4 regions of the Arthrobacter sp. CAN_A1 genome follow, and region 4 is predicted to be linked to each of the others. Evidence: riboswitches for the same ligand, from Rfam matches in the RefSeq annotation. Region 4 holds a riboswitch; each other region holds the start of a gene.
The links. Region 4 has a riboswitch for S-adenosylmethionine ahead of metX (homoserine O-acetyltransferase MetX). Riboswitches for the same ligand answer to the same signal wherever they lie in the genome.
Positions count from the first base shown of each region.

Region 1: another riboswitch for S-adenosylmethionine. It lies ahead of IWX62_RS13335 (MFS transporter); the one in region 4 lies ahead of metX (homoserine O-acetyltransferase MetX).
Region 2: another riboswitch for S-adenosylmethionine. It lies ahead of sfnG (dimethylsulfone monooxygenase SfnG); the one in region 4 lies ahead of metX (homoserine O-acetyltransferase MetX).
Region 3: another riboswitch for S-adenosylmethionine. It lies ahead of IWX62_RS12565 (aminotransferase class V-fold PLP-dependent enzyme); the one in region 4 lies ahead of metX (homoserine O-acetyltransferase MetX).

Region 1 covers NZ_JADOUR010000013.1:2,309-5,510, reverse strand. The annotation lists gene IWX62_RS13345 (NADPH:quinone reductase) at 6-1,025, shown strand; gene IWX62_RS13340 (hypothetical protein) at 1,077-1,346, shown strand; SAM riboswitch class IV at 1,410-1,524, shown strand; gene IWX62_RS13335 (MFS transporter) at 1,564-2,901, shown strand; gene IWX62_RS13330 (LLM class flavin-dependent oxidoreductase) at 2,909-3,202, shown strand, end outside.
Region 2 covers NZ_JADOUR010000001.1:142,168-145,369, reverse strand. The annotation lists gene IWX62_RS00685 (O-acetylhomoserine aminocarboxypropyltransferase/cysteine synthase family protein) at 1-691, opposite strand, end outside; gene sfnG (dimethylsulfone monooxygenase SfnG) at 691-1,848, opposite strand; SAM riboswitch class I at 1,854-1,958, opposite strand; gene acs (acetate--CoA ligase) at 2,036-3,202, opposite strand, start outside.
Region 3 covers NZ_JADOUR010000011.1:58,828-62,029, forward strand. The annotation lists gene rsgA (ribosome small subunit-dependent GTPase A) at 1-363, shown strand, start outside; gene IWX62_RS12555 (cold-shock protein) at 466-669, shown strand; gene hisN (histidinol-phosphatase) at 835-1,644, shown strand; SAM riboswitch class IV at 1,699-1,812, shown strand; gene IWX62_RS12565 (aminotransferase class V-fold PLP-dependent enzyme) at 1,848-3,202, shown strand, end outside.
Region 4 covers NZ_JADOUR010000006.1:166,210-169,411, forward strand. The annotation lists gene metX (homoserine O-acetyltransferase MetX) at 180-1,283, opposite strand; SAM riboswitch class IV at 1,359-1,493, opposite strand; gene IWX62_RS09295 (hypothetical protein) at 1,613-1,834, shown strand; gene IWX62_RS09300 (VOC family protein) at 1,839-2,480, shown strand; gene IWX62_RS09305 (CPBP family intramembrane glutamic endopeptidase) at 2,509-3,202, opposite strand, start outside.

The DNA.
Region 1 (3,202 bases), on a different contig from region 4:
CAGCCATGAAAGCAATCGTTTACTCCCACACCGGCCCCTCAACCGTTCTCTCCCTCGCAGACCGCGACGTCGCTGCTCCCGGCCCCGGAGAAGTTCGGGTGCGCATCGTCGCCTCGGGCGTAAATCCCACCGATTGGAAGGCGCGCTCCGCCGGCGACCTGGCCTTCGCGGAGGTGGTCCCGAACCAGGACGGCGCCGGGATCGTGGATGCACTGGGTGAGGGCGTAACGGACGCAGAGGTCGGCGACCGGGTGTGGCTGTACCTTGCGGCCCACGGGCGCCCGACCGGGACAGCCCAGGAGTTTGCCGTTCTTCCGGCTGACCGGGTCGTAAAGCTACCGGAGGGCATTGATTTCGACGTCGCCGCCAGCCTCGGTGTTCCAGCGATGACGGCGCACCGGGCGCTGACCGTTCACGAGCACGGTCCATCCCGGCTCGCACCGGAGGCCCTTACGGGCCGCGTGGTTCTTGTGCAGGGTGGGGCGGGTGCCGTGGGTCATGCAGCGATCCAGCTGGCTGTCTGGGCGGGTGCGACAGTGATCGCGACGGTCAGCAGCGACTCGAAGGCAGAGTTGGCATCCGCCGCTGGAGCCCATTATGTGGTCCGGTACCCCGATGACTCACTGGCCGACCGCATCCTCGAGATTGCACCCGATGGCGTCGATCAGGTGGTGGAGGTGGCACCGGCCCAGAACGCGGGGCTCGACGTCGAGGTACTCGCCAATCACGGGAGCATCGCCTATTACGCGAACAACAATGGGGACGATTTCACCGCCCCGATTATTGCGAGCTTCGCGAAGAACGTCCGCTGGCAGGGTCTGCTTCTGTACACGGTGGGACCCGTTGCCCTGCGCGCCGCTGCCGAGGACATTACCGCTGCGCTGCGGGCTGGCGTCCTGCCGGTGGGGGAGTCGTCGGGGCTCCCGCTGACCTGGTTCCCGCTCGAGGAAACAGCCGCCGCCCACGACGCCGTCGAGAGCGGCGTCACCGGCAAGGTCCTGATCCGCGTAGCCGATATAAGGTAACGACACAGCCTGCGTTGCGCAGCTGACTGAGAATGTTCCGAGGAGTGGGAAATGGCGTTCGTGCATCAGAATTTCGTTCGCCGTCTCCTACGCCGTCTGGGGCGCGGGCTGGTGCTTGGCGTCTCGGCGGGACTCTTTGTGGGGATCGTTGCTGCGGTCGTGACCTCAGGGGGAACCGACAACGCCCTCCGCAGCGATGTGGGGTGGGGCGCCGGGTTGTTGGCGTTCGCCATCGCCTTTCTGTTCACCATTTGTCTCCCCTCACACGACGCGGTCGACGGACCGCCGCAGTACGGTCAGCTGCGCGGTCCGCGGCCGTAGGCCCAGTCATGTGGCGTCATGAGCTTTAGCAGAAGCTGCGTCAGACCATAGTCTCGAAAGCAGAATCAAGAGTCCCGACGCAAAACCCTGGTTTGTCGGGCGGCAACCCTCCCGCTGTAGCGGGGTGCCCCAGGTGATGATTCGGCCCGATGCGGAACCGCACGGGCAAGTATGGCGTCTCTGAACCGGTTGCGCCTGATGTGCAAGGGGTTGTTCCATGTCCGTCGTCGAATCCGTTGCGGTACCCACACCCGCAATCCGCATCCGTGACAAGAAGCGTGTCCTTAGTTCGGCCTTTGTCGGCACCACCATCGAGTGGTACGACTTCTATTTGTATGGCACGGCCGCGGCGCTGATTTTCAACACCCAGTTCTTCCCCCAGTCCTCGGCATTCGCCGGTGTCCTGGCCTCATTTGCCACCTTCGCCGTGGGCTTCTTTGCGCGGCCGGTGGGCGGGATCCTGGCAGGTCACCTCGGTGACCGCATCGGCCGCAAAGCCCTGCTGGTGGCGTCACTCGTCACCATGGGTGTTGCCTCAACGGGCATTGGTCTTCTACCGAACTACGACAGTATTGGGAGTTTCGCCGTCGTCGGGCTGGTGGCGCTCCGCCTCTTGCAGGGGCTATCGGCCGGCGCCGAATGGGGAGGTTCGGCCCTGCTCTCGGTCGAACACGCTCCACGACACCTCCGCGGGTTCTTCGGAAGCTTCACCCAGGTGGGTTCAGCCGCCGGCATGCTGCTGGCCACCAGCGCCTTCGCCATCACCCAGTTGGCCATGACTGCCGAGCAGTTTCAATCCTTCGGGTGGCGGATCCCGTTCCTGGCCAGCGCAGTCCTGGTGGTCATTGGTTTGGTCATCCGGCTTGGTGTTGAGGATGCGCCCCAGTTTCAGCAGCTCAAGGCCGAAAACAACACCGCGAAGGCGCCCATTGCTGAGGTGTTGAAGTATCACCGTCGTAGCCTGCTCGTGGCGATCGGTCTCCGTCTGGCTCAACCGGCGTTGTTCGTCGTGCTCACCGTATACCTTCTCGGGTACATCAGTTCCCGCCGGGACGATACGACGTCGGGACTGACCGCGGTCCTCGTCGGTTCTGCGGTGGGCCTGATCTCGGGTCCGTTCTGGGGGTGGCTTTCCGACCGCTACGGCAGGCGGCCCATCGCCATCGCGGGTGCGATTGGTATCGGCATCTTTGTGTGGCCATTGTTCTGGTTCCTCGACCATGGCCCGCTGGTCCTGCTGCCGCTGGTGATGATTCTGGGAATGAATGTCCTGCACGATTCGATTTACGGCCCGCAGGCGGCGTGGTTTGCTGAGCAGTTCCCGTTGCACCTGCGCTACAGCGGAGTGTCGTTCGGCTATCAGGTGGGCACGGTCCTCTCCGGGGGTCTCACGCCGTTCATCGCGGCGGCTCTCCTCAATGTTGGCGGCGGTCAGCCCTGGCTGATCTGCGGCTACCTGACCCTGCTGGCGGCGCTGTCCACTCTCGCCGCCGTTGCGGCGAAGGACCCCGCTCGTGCGTACGCCAAAGACCACTCCACTCCCGATACTTTCTAGGAGACCAATGAAGAAGTCCATCCTGCTCAACGCCTTTGAAATGCTTGTCCCAGTTCACCAGTCGCCCGGTCTGTGGAGGCACCCTGAGGATCAGAGCCGTCGATACAGCGAGCTCACCTACTGGACCTCCCTGGCCACCACGCTGGAAGAGGGAGGCTTCCACGGCATCTTCTTCGCTGACATTCTGGGACAGTACGACGTCTACGCGGGGAACGCTGATGAAGCTGTGCGCGGCGGAGTGCAATACCCGATGCTGGACCCACTGCTGATTGTGAGCGCGTTGGCGGCGGCGACCAGCCGA
Region 2 (3,202 bases), on a different contig from region 4:
CCCAGTCGAAGGTACCGGCCTCGACGACGACGCCGCCCAGGGTGGTCCCGTGCCCGCCGATGAACTTGGTGGCTGAGTGGATCACGATGTCAGCGCCGTGCTCGATTGGACGGATCAGGTAGGGGGTGCTCAGGGTGGAGTCGATGATCAGCGGCACCCCGGCGTCGTGGGCGATCTTCGCCAGCCCCTGGATGTCGGCGATCTCGCCGGACGGGTTGGCGATCACCTCGGCGTAGACGGCTTTTGTGTTGTCCTGGATGGCCGCGGCATAGTCGGCGGGGTCGGTGCCGGGCACAAATGTGGTGTCAATGCCGAACCGGCGCAGGGTCACATCGAGCTGGGTGACGGTGCCGCCGTACAGCTGGGAGGCCGCGACGATGTGATCGCCCGCCTGGCAGAGGGCAGCGAAGGTGATGAATTCGGCGCTCATGCCCGACGCCGTCGCGACCGCCCCGATGCCACCCTCCAGGGAGGCGATCCGCTCCTCGAACGCGGCGACCGTGGGGTTGCCGATCCGCGAGTAGATGTTGCCGTACTTTTGGAGCGCAAACAGGTTGGCGGCGTCGGCCGTGTCCTTGAACACGAACGACGTCGTCTGGTAGATGGGTACTGCCCGGGCCCCGTGGGCCGAGTCGGGAGTGCCTCCAGCGTGGAGGGCTCGCGTGCGGAAACCGAAGCTGCGGTCAGCCATCAGACACCTGCCTTAATATTCTCGGGTGTTACGTCGTCGACAATGAAATCTAGGCCCTCTTTGCGGGCGAGGTCCGCTTCAAGCTCGCGGACGATGGGGAGGATGTCCTTGCCGAAGGCTTCGACTTCCTCCTGGAAGTGCAGGTAGCAGGTCAGCATGAGGTTCACGCCGATCTTCTTGTACTCGACGATGCGCTCGGCGATCTGCTCGGGCGTCCCGATGAGCTGCGTTCTGAACCCGTCGTTGTACTGGATCAGGTCCTCGAAGGACGAGTCGGCCCACATACCCTTGCCGTCCCTGGTGGACGCGCCAGCCTCCTGGACCGCGTCCCGGAACCCTTCGACGGCTGGCTTATGCGCCTTGGCCACGATCTCCCGGAGGGTTTCACGGGCTTCCTTCTCGGTGTCCCGGGCAATCACGAAGCCGTTGAGCCCAAACCTCGGATGCCGCCCGGCGTCCGCCGCTGACGCCTGCACGCCCGCGACGTTCTCCTTGAACCCCTCGAGGTCCTTTCCGTTGGAGAAGTACCAGTCGGCCACCCGACCCGCGGTCGCCTGCGCCGCCGTCGAGTTCCCACCGAAGAAGATCTCCGGATGCGGCCGCCCGGGCACGTCAACGGGCGGCGGGTTGAGGGTGAAATCGGTGATGTTGTAGTACTTCCCGGCCTGGGAGTAGTTCTGCTCGGTCCACAGGCCGCGGAGGATCCTGATGAATTCCTCGGTGCGGACGTACCGTTCGTCGTGCTCCAGCCACGGCAGACCGAACCCGGTGAACTCACTCTTCAGCCAGCCCGAGACGATGTTCACCGCCGCCCGCCCACCGGAAATGTGGTCGGCGGTGATGATGAACTTCGCCAGGACACCCGGCTGCCACATGCCGGGATGGACTGCCGCAATCACCTTCAGCCTTTCCGTGGCCCCGAGCAGCGCCAGCGAGAACGCGGTGGCCTCGTGCTGCTTGTCGGCGCCGTACGACGCCGCGTACCGGGTCTGCGACAGGGCGTACTCGAAGCCGGCCCTTTCGGCGATACGCGCGAGTTTCTTGTTGTAGTCGAAGTCCCAACTGGTGCGCTGCTCAATGGTCGAAACGACCAGCCCGCCGCTCACGTTGGGAACCCAATAGGCGAATTTGAGGGGTTGGGAAAGGTCAATAGCCATGAAAACCTCCATCGTGCCTGGCATTAGCACCCTCATGTCACTGCCGGGGCAGTGGCCAGGGTTGCTGCGGTGTCAATGAGCCAGATCTCTCGTACCGCTCGGGATGGTCACCACCAGTGTGGCAGTCCCATCGTGGTAGGCCAAGAATGTTGCTCCCGGTTGCAGGTGCGGGCCTGGCTGCCCGGGGTCACGGCGACGCCCGCGCGGCCAGGACCGCGGCGATACCGGGCACGCACGCCTCGTTCTGCAGCGAGGTAGTGTCACCGAGTGTGGTGTTCTCGTACAGCTGGGTCAGCAACCGGCGCATGATCTTCCCCGACCGGGTTTTCGGGACGTCAGCGACGACGACGACGGCGGCAGGCTTGGCGATCGGCCCGATCACCGTTCCGACGTGATCCCGCAGGATCCTGGCCACCTCCTCCGGTGTGGGCACCCCGCCAGCCGATGAGGAGAGCACGACGAACGCGGCAATGGCATGACCGGTCAGCGGGTCGGCGACCGGGCACACCCCCGCCTCGATCACCCACGGGTGGGCCACCAGCGCCGATTCAATCTCAATGGTCGAGAGCCGGTGACCCGACACGTTGAGCACGTCATCGATGCGGCCGAGGATCCAGGTGTCGCCGTCGTCGTCATACCGGGCGCCGTCACCGGCCAGGAACCAGCCCTGGACTGCGAACTTCCGCCAATAGGAATCCAGGTAACGCTGTGGGTTGCCCCAGACGGTCCTCGCCATGGCGGGGCCGGTCTGGTCCACCACGATCAGGCCCTGCTCGCCCGGCGGGACCGGATGGCCGGCGTCGTCGACAATCCGGGTGCTCACGCCGGGCAGGGCGCGGGAGGCGCAGCCGGGCTTGAAGGACCCATCGGTGGGGCGGGGGGAGAGGATGGTGGCGCCGGTTTCGGATTGCCACCAGGTGTCCACCACCGGCGCGGTGCCGGCTCCAAGGTGTTTCCTGAACCAGCGCCAGGCCTCGGGGTTGGTCGCCTCACCGACCGTGCCGAGGATCCGGATGCTGGAGAGGTCGTAACCGGCTGGCACGCCGTCCGGGAACCAGCCCATCAGCGACCGGATCAGGGTGGGCGCGGTGTAATAACTGGTCACGCCGTAGCGCTCGATGATCTCGAAGTGCCGCCCCGGATGGGGGGTGTTGGGGGTGCCCTCGAAGATCACCTGGGTGGCGCCGTTGGAGAGCGGCCCGTAGATCTCGTAGGTGTGGGCAGTGACCCAGGCCAGGTCGGCAGTGCACCAGTGCACGTCGGCGTCCCGCTGGTCCGGGTCGGGGTGGCTAAACAGGTAGTCGAAGCTCCACGACGCCTGGGTGAGATACCCGCCGGAGGTGTGCACCAGGCC
Region 3 (3,202 bases), on a different contig from region 4:
AATGCCGTGACTGGGCGCGGGCGGCACACGTCGTCGTCGGCGATTGCCTTGAAAGCCGGGGATTCCCTGCCGGGCACCTGGATTATCGACACCCCGGGTATCCGCTCGTTCGGTCTGGCCCATGTGGACCCGGATCGCATCCTTCAGGCCTTCCCTGACCTTGAGCCAGGGACAGCGGATTGTGCCAGGGGCTGCCGTCACGACCGGCTCGCCGTGAAGTGCGGCCTGGATCCCTGGGTCAGCGAAGGCCGTGCCGGCGTTTCGGGGCCCGTGCGGCTGGCATCGCTGCGGCGGCTGCTCGGTTCCAGCGTCCCCGAGCCCAAGGGAAATACTCAAGAAGCTAAAGAGCTCGGCGAACAGTAGACCTGATAGGCTTAAAGGAGTTGTGGTGTTGAGCACTAGTTTTCACCTCAACGAGAACCCCGAAGCACGGGGGGATTCTCACACACAAGGAATATGAAAAAAATGGCAACAGGTACAGTCAAATGGTTCAACGCTGAAAAGGGCTTTGGATTCATTGCTCCTGACGACGGCGGCGCGGATGTTTTCGCCCACTTCTCAGCAATCAACTCCAGCGGATTCCGCGCCCTCGAAGAGAACCAGAAGGTCAACTTCGAGACCACGCAGGGCCCCAAGGGACCGCAGGCCGAGAATATCACCGTTATCTAATCACCCAGCTACGTAGCCGTCCCACTGGACGGCTCCCCACAGGACACCGCAGCGGCCCGCCGCCGCCGGTGTCCTGTGGCGTTTAAGACCCTGGTACAGCAGCAGTGGTGCCACGACCTGGAGAGCGTCCCGCACTATGGCGACGTTAGGCGATAGGTTGAAGGTATGAACCACCGCCAAAGTTACAACGATGATCTGCGCCTTGCCCACGTGATGGCCGATTCTGTAGACGACCAGACCATGTCGCGATTCAAGGCCCTCGATCTGGTGGTGGAAACCAAGCCTGATCTCACCCCCGTCACCGACGCCGACAAAGCAGCGGAGGAGTCGATTCGGGGCCAGCTCTCCCGGGCCCGCCCCCGCGACGCAGTGCTCGGCGAAGAGTTCGGCAGCAGCGGCGCCGGTTCGCGGCGCTGGATCATCGACCCCATCGACGGCACCAAGAGTTTTGTGCGGGGCGTCCCGGTCTGGGCCACCCTGATTGCCCTCGTTGATGAGGGGCAGCCGGTTGTCGGTCTGGTCAGCGCACCTGCGCTGGGTAAACGCTGGTGGGCGGCCACCGGGACCGGCGCCTACATGGGTAAGTCGCTGGCGGCAGCGACCCGGCTCAAGGTGTCGAACGTGTCGCGGTTGGAGGATGCGTCGCTGTCCTATTCGAGCCTGTCGGGCTGGAAGGAACGCGGAAACCTGCCGGAATTCCTGACCCTGACCGACTCCGTCTGGCGCAGTCGCGCGTATGGGGACTTCTGGTCCTATTGCCTGGTCGCTGAGGGCGCCGTCGATATTGCCTGTGAACCCGAGTTGAACCTGTATGACATGGCGGCGCTAGTACCGATCATCACCGAGGCGGGCGGCCGTTTCACGTCCCTCGAGGGCACTGACGGCCCGTTCGGCGGCAACGCGCTGGCGACGAACAGCACACTGCATAACGATGTGCTGCAGATCCTCAACCCCGATGTGGATGACCTGCTTTAAGATTCCGTAACAAAGCTGACCAGGGCACTCCCCGTGCCCTAGGCTCTCCCTATTGGTCACGAGTGCCAGCGCTAAACCCCGGTTTGCTGGCCGGCAACCCTCCCGTCGCGGCGGGGTGCCCCGGGTGACGACCAGGCCGTACCTGAGCGGGTGCGGCAAGCGCGGACACCCTGGCGTGGGGTCCACACCCTTGGAGATCCCTCATGACTCTTGCACCCAGCACAGTGGCTCAGCATCCAGCCCGGACGGACGCCCCCTTGGCCGACGTCGTCGGGAGCGGCCTGCTAGTACCGGTCCTCGGGGGTGGTGAGGTCAGGTACATCAACCTTGACTACGCGGCGTCTACCCCTGCCCTCGCCGAGGTGCAGGATTTCGTTGCCATGGTCCTGCCCTACTACGCCAGCGTCCACCGGGGTGCCGGCTATACCTCCCAGGTGTCCACGTCGCTGTATGAGAATGCGAGGACAGCGATCCGGCGGTTCGTGGGCGGGCGTGGCGACGACACAGTGATCTTCACCCGAAACACCACCGATTCGTTGAACCTCCTCGCCGGGTGCGTCCCCGCCACGGGTGACGTGCTGTACCTCGACATTGAGCACCACGCCAATCTGCTCCCCTGGCAGCAACTACCGCATCGCAGCCTCACCGCCGGCACAACGCTCGCCGATACCCTGGACCGGGTCCGCGCTGAGCTGGCAACCGGCGGGGTGACCCTGCTCGCCGTCTCCGGCGCATCCAATGTCACCGGCGAGGTGCTCCCTGTCAGGGAGCTGGCGCGACTGGCCCATGCCCACGGCGCACGGATCGTCGTCGACGCAGCCCAACTGGCCCCGCACCGTCGGATCGACATCAACCGTTACGGTATCGACTATGTGGCGTTCTCGGGTCACAAGCTCTACGCGCCGTTCGGCGCGGGCGTACTGGTGGGCCGTTCCGACTGGCTGGACGCCGGCACACCCTACCTCGCCGGCGGCGGAGCGGTCCGCCAGGTCAGGGTTGATTCGGTGTCCTGGGCCACCGGACCGGCCCGGCACGAGGGTGGATCACCCAATGTGGTGGGTGCGGGAGCGCTGGCCCACGCCGCGGGGGTGCTAGCCTCCCTTGATCATCGCGCCTGGCAATCCCACGAACACACTCTCCGGTCGGCTCTGGTCACCGGCCTCACCGAACTGCCCGGGGTCACGGTTCACCGGCTCTTCCCTGACAGTGCCGAGCCGATCGGGGTCGTCAACTTCTCGGTTGCCGGGTACGACGCCGGGCTGGTTGCCGCCTATCTTTCGGCTGAGCACGGGGTGGGGCTGCGAGATGGCAGGTTCTGCGCCCACCCGCTGCTCACCCGGCTCGGACTTCCCTCAGGATCATTGCGGGCCAGTGTCGGACTCGGGTCACGGCTCGCCGATGTGGACCGCCTCCTTGACGCGCTCCGGTCCCTGCTGACCCATGGCCTGACGGCCGACTACGTAGTGGACGAGGAACGCTGGGTCCCGGCTGTCGAAACCCGCACCTTCCCGGAGTGGGCTCCCCATACGCCGGGGACGGCCGGTGCGGCGCCGTGCGC
Region 4 (3,202 bases):
CGCAGTGCCGGCGCCCGCCCAGCCCGACGGCGCTGTCGCCGCCCGCCGGATGACCCAGCAGGGGCTGTGAAATCCTCCTGCCGCCACACCGGGTGCCGTGGTCAGGTGGCCGGGCGCCGTGCAGTCCCAGGAATTCGCCTATGCACCCTGCGGGTGGTGGACCATCCACGCGACGATGGTCAGGGCACGGAGTAGAAGGCGTCCCGCAGCCGTTCGTCGAGTTGCTGGATCTCGGTGAGGAACGCGTCGTGACCGATAGGTGAGGCGATCATGTGCACGGGCACATCACCCGGCAGCGCCGCCGCCAGGACGTGGGATTGGCTGGGGTAATACAACCGGTCAGTATCCACTGCCGCGATGAAGAACTCGGCGCTTGCCTGCCCGAGGGCGTCCTGCAGGGTGCCGCGGTCGCGGCTTGCGTCGTGCCCCATGAGGGCTTCGGTCAGCAGGAGGTAGCTGTTGGCGTCGAAACGCTCCACCAGTTTGTCGGCCTGGTGGTCCAGGTAGCTTTCCACCTGGTAGCGGCCGCGGGACGAGGGATCCGATGAGCCGAAGGGCGCCTCAATGCCCTGCGCGGCCCTACCGAAGCGGTGCTCGAGTTCGGGTTCGGACCGGTAGGTGATGTGGGCGATCCGCCGCGCCAGGCCCAGACCATCGACCGGCCCGGGGCCCGGATAGTAGTCTCCACCAGCGAAGCCCGGGTCCAACCTGATGGACCTGAGCTGCGCCTGGGCAAAGGCAATCTGCTCGGCCGAACTGGCTGCTGTGCAGGCGATTACCGCGCACCGGTTGACCCGCTCCGGGTAGAGGAGGGCCCACTCCAGTGCCCTCGCCCCGCCGAGAGATCCGCCGACCACCGAATGCCACTGCCCGATGCCCAGGGCATCGGCGAGCAGTGCCTCGGCCCGGACCGAGTCCCTGACTGTGACGTACGGGAACCGCGAGCCCCAGGGGACCCCGTCAGGATCATCCGTGGCCGGTCCGGTGGATCCGTAGCACCCGCCGAGCATGTTGATCGACACCGCGAAGTACCTGGTGGTGTCGATGGTTTTGCCGGGGCCGACCAACTGGTCCCACCAGCCGTCTTCGTCCGAGTCCCCGCGGGCGACGTGGGAACTGCCGGTCAGTGCATGCTGGATCAGGACCGCGTTGGAGCGGTCTTCATTGAGGGTGCCCCAGGTTTCATAGGCGAGGGCGAGCTGGGGAAGATAGCCACCCGTTTCGCAGGTGAAGGGACCGAGACTTCGGGTGCGGAGGACGCCATCAGGGCCGTCGTCCGGGATGGGCTGGACGTCACCGAGTGCCCCGGGTCCCTGCTGTGTCGTATGAAGAGTTGCCACTGGTATCGCCCACCTTGGAATCCGCGCTTGCGCCTGACACTCTGCCTGCCGCCTGGTCGTCACCCGGGGCACCCCGCCGCGAAGGAGGGTTGCCGTCCAGCAAGCCGGGGCTCGGTGGAGCGGGTGTTCCGCTCCGTGCTGGCACTCGTGACCTGTTCCTAGATAACCCGAAAAGAACCCCCTGGCGCAAATATGTGAACATCTGTGGCCCGGCAGGTCGGCTGTAGCTGTCAATCCCGGAGGTCATCTCGGGGTCGTTCGTACTGGAACTGTTGACGGCCATCGTTGTTGCCCTGCTGCTGGTCATGCCGGGCAGCAAGCTGGTGGTTCTTGAGCTGGTGGCGTTGGTCTTCGGCAACGCCGTGTACCTGGGTGGGTTCTTCCAGGTGACGGCGCTGATCATCGTTCTGATGCTCGCCCGCGGGGGAATACGCCGCCTATTTTTAGGTAAGGGTATCCTAAGTCGAGTCACAGATCACAAAGTGCCACACTAAGGCCATGCGCTTGGACCATGTCTCATATGCCTGTGAACCCGACGGCCTCGTAGCAACTGCTGGGAGGATTTCCGACGCCCTGGGTGTCGACCCCGTGAAGGGTGGTGTGCACCCACGCTTCGGCACCCGGAACATGATCTTCCCGATGCTTAATGGCCAGTACCTGGAAGTGGTTGAAGCGCTGAACCACCCCGCCTCGGACAAAGCCCCGTTCGGTCAGGCAGTGCGTGCCCGGTCCGAGGCCGGCGGCGGCTGGATGGGCTGGTGTGTGGCAGTGGATGATCTGGCCCCCTTCGAGGAGCGGCTGGGCCGGAGCGCCGTGCCGGGTAACCGCAAGTTCCCGGACGGACAGGAACTGACTTGGCAGCAGATCGGGATCAAAGGGCTCATCGCCGACCCTCAGGTCCCCTACATGCTGCGGTGGGATGACGGTACCGAGGCGCTTCATCCGTCGCAGGCCAAACCGGCGTCAGCCCGCCTTGACTCGCTGACGATCGCCGGCTCCCCCGATCGCATCGCTGAGTGGCTGGGCACCCCCGCCACCGAACCCCTTGATGGTGTCGCGGTGCACTGGGTGGCGCCGAACGGCACCCCCGGCATCATGTCGGTGACCTTCCAGACGGCAACCGGCCTGGTGGAAATCTAGCCAGCCGCCGCAGCGGGCGGGTGCGCGGCTACGTACCGATCCCGATCGCCGACCCGAAGAGGGCGAAACCCACGAATCCTGCAATGTCCAGGAGTGCGTGGGCGATGACCAGGGGCATGACCCGTCGGGTCCTGGTGTAGGCGTACCCAAAGATCAGACCCATGATGAAGTTGCCAATAAACGGCCCAAAACCCTGGTACAGGTGGTAGCTCCCACGCAGGAGCGCGCTCGTGACGATAATGACCGGCGTCGACCAGCCGAGCTGTCGCAGCCGGTGGAACAAATAGCCCACCACTATGACCTCCTCGACCACCGCATGGCGCAACGCCGAGAGGATCAGGACCGGTACTGTCCACCAGTAGGCGTCGAGCGCCGCCGGTTCGATGGCCGTAGTGATCCCGAGCGCACGTCCCGCCGCATAGATGCCCAACGTGCCGGCGCCGATTACCGCGGCGAGACCGAATCCCAACCCGAAGTCGACTTTTGGTTTGGTGAAGGTGAACCCCAGGGTACGGAACGCCGACTTGCCGGGCTCGGTCAGCAGGAACAGGACGAGGAAGACCGGGATCAGGGCGAAGAAGATGCCCAGCAGCTGGTAGGTCAGGTCGAAATACTGGCGGTCGTCGAGGACAGGGTTCAGCCGGGTGGTCTGCGCCGCGAGCGGTGCCTGGCTGAGTTTGTCCAGCAGGTTCACTACCGCGTAGACGGCTGACTGTCCGAGC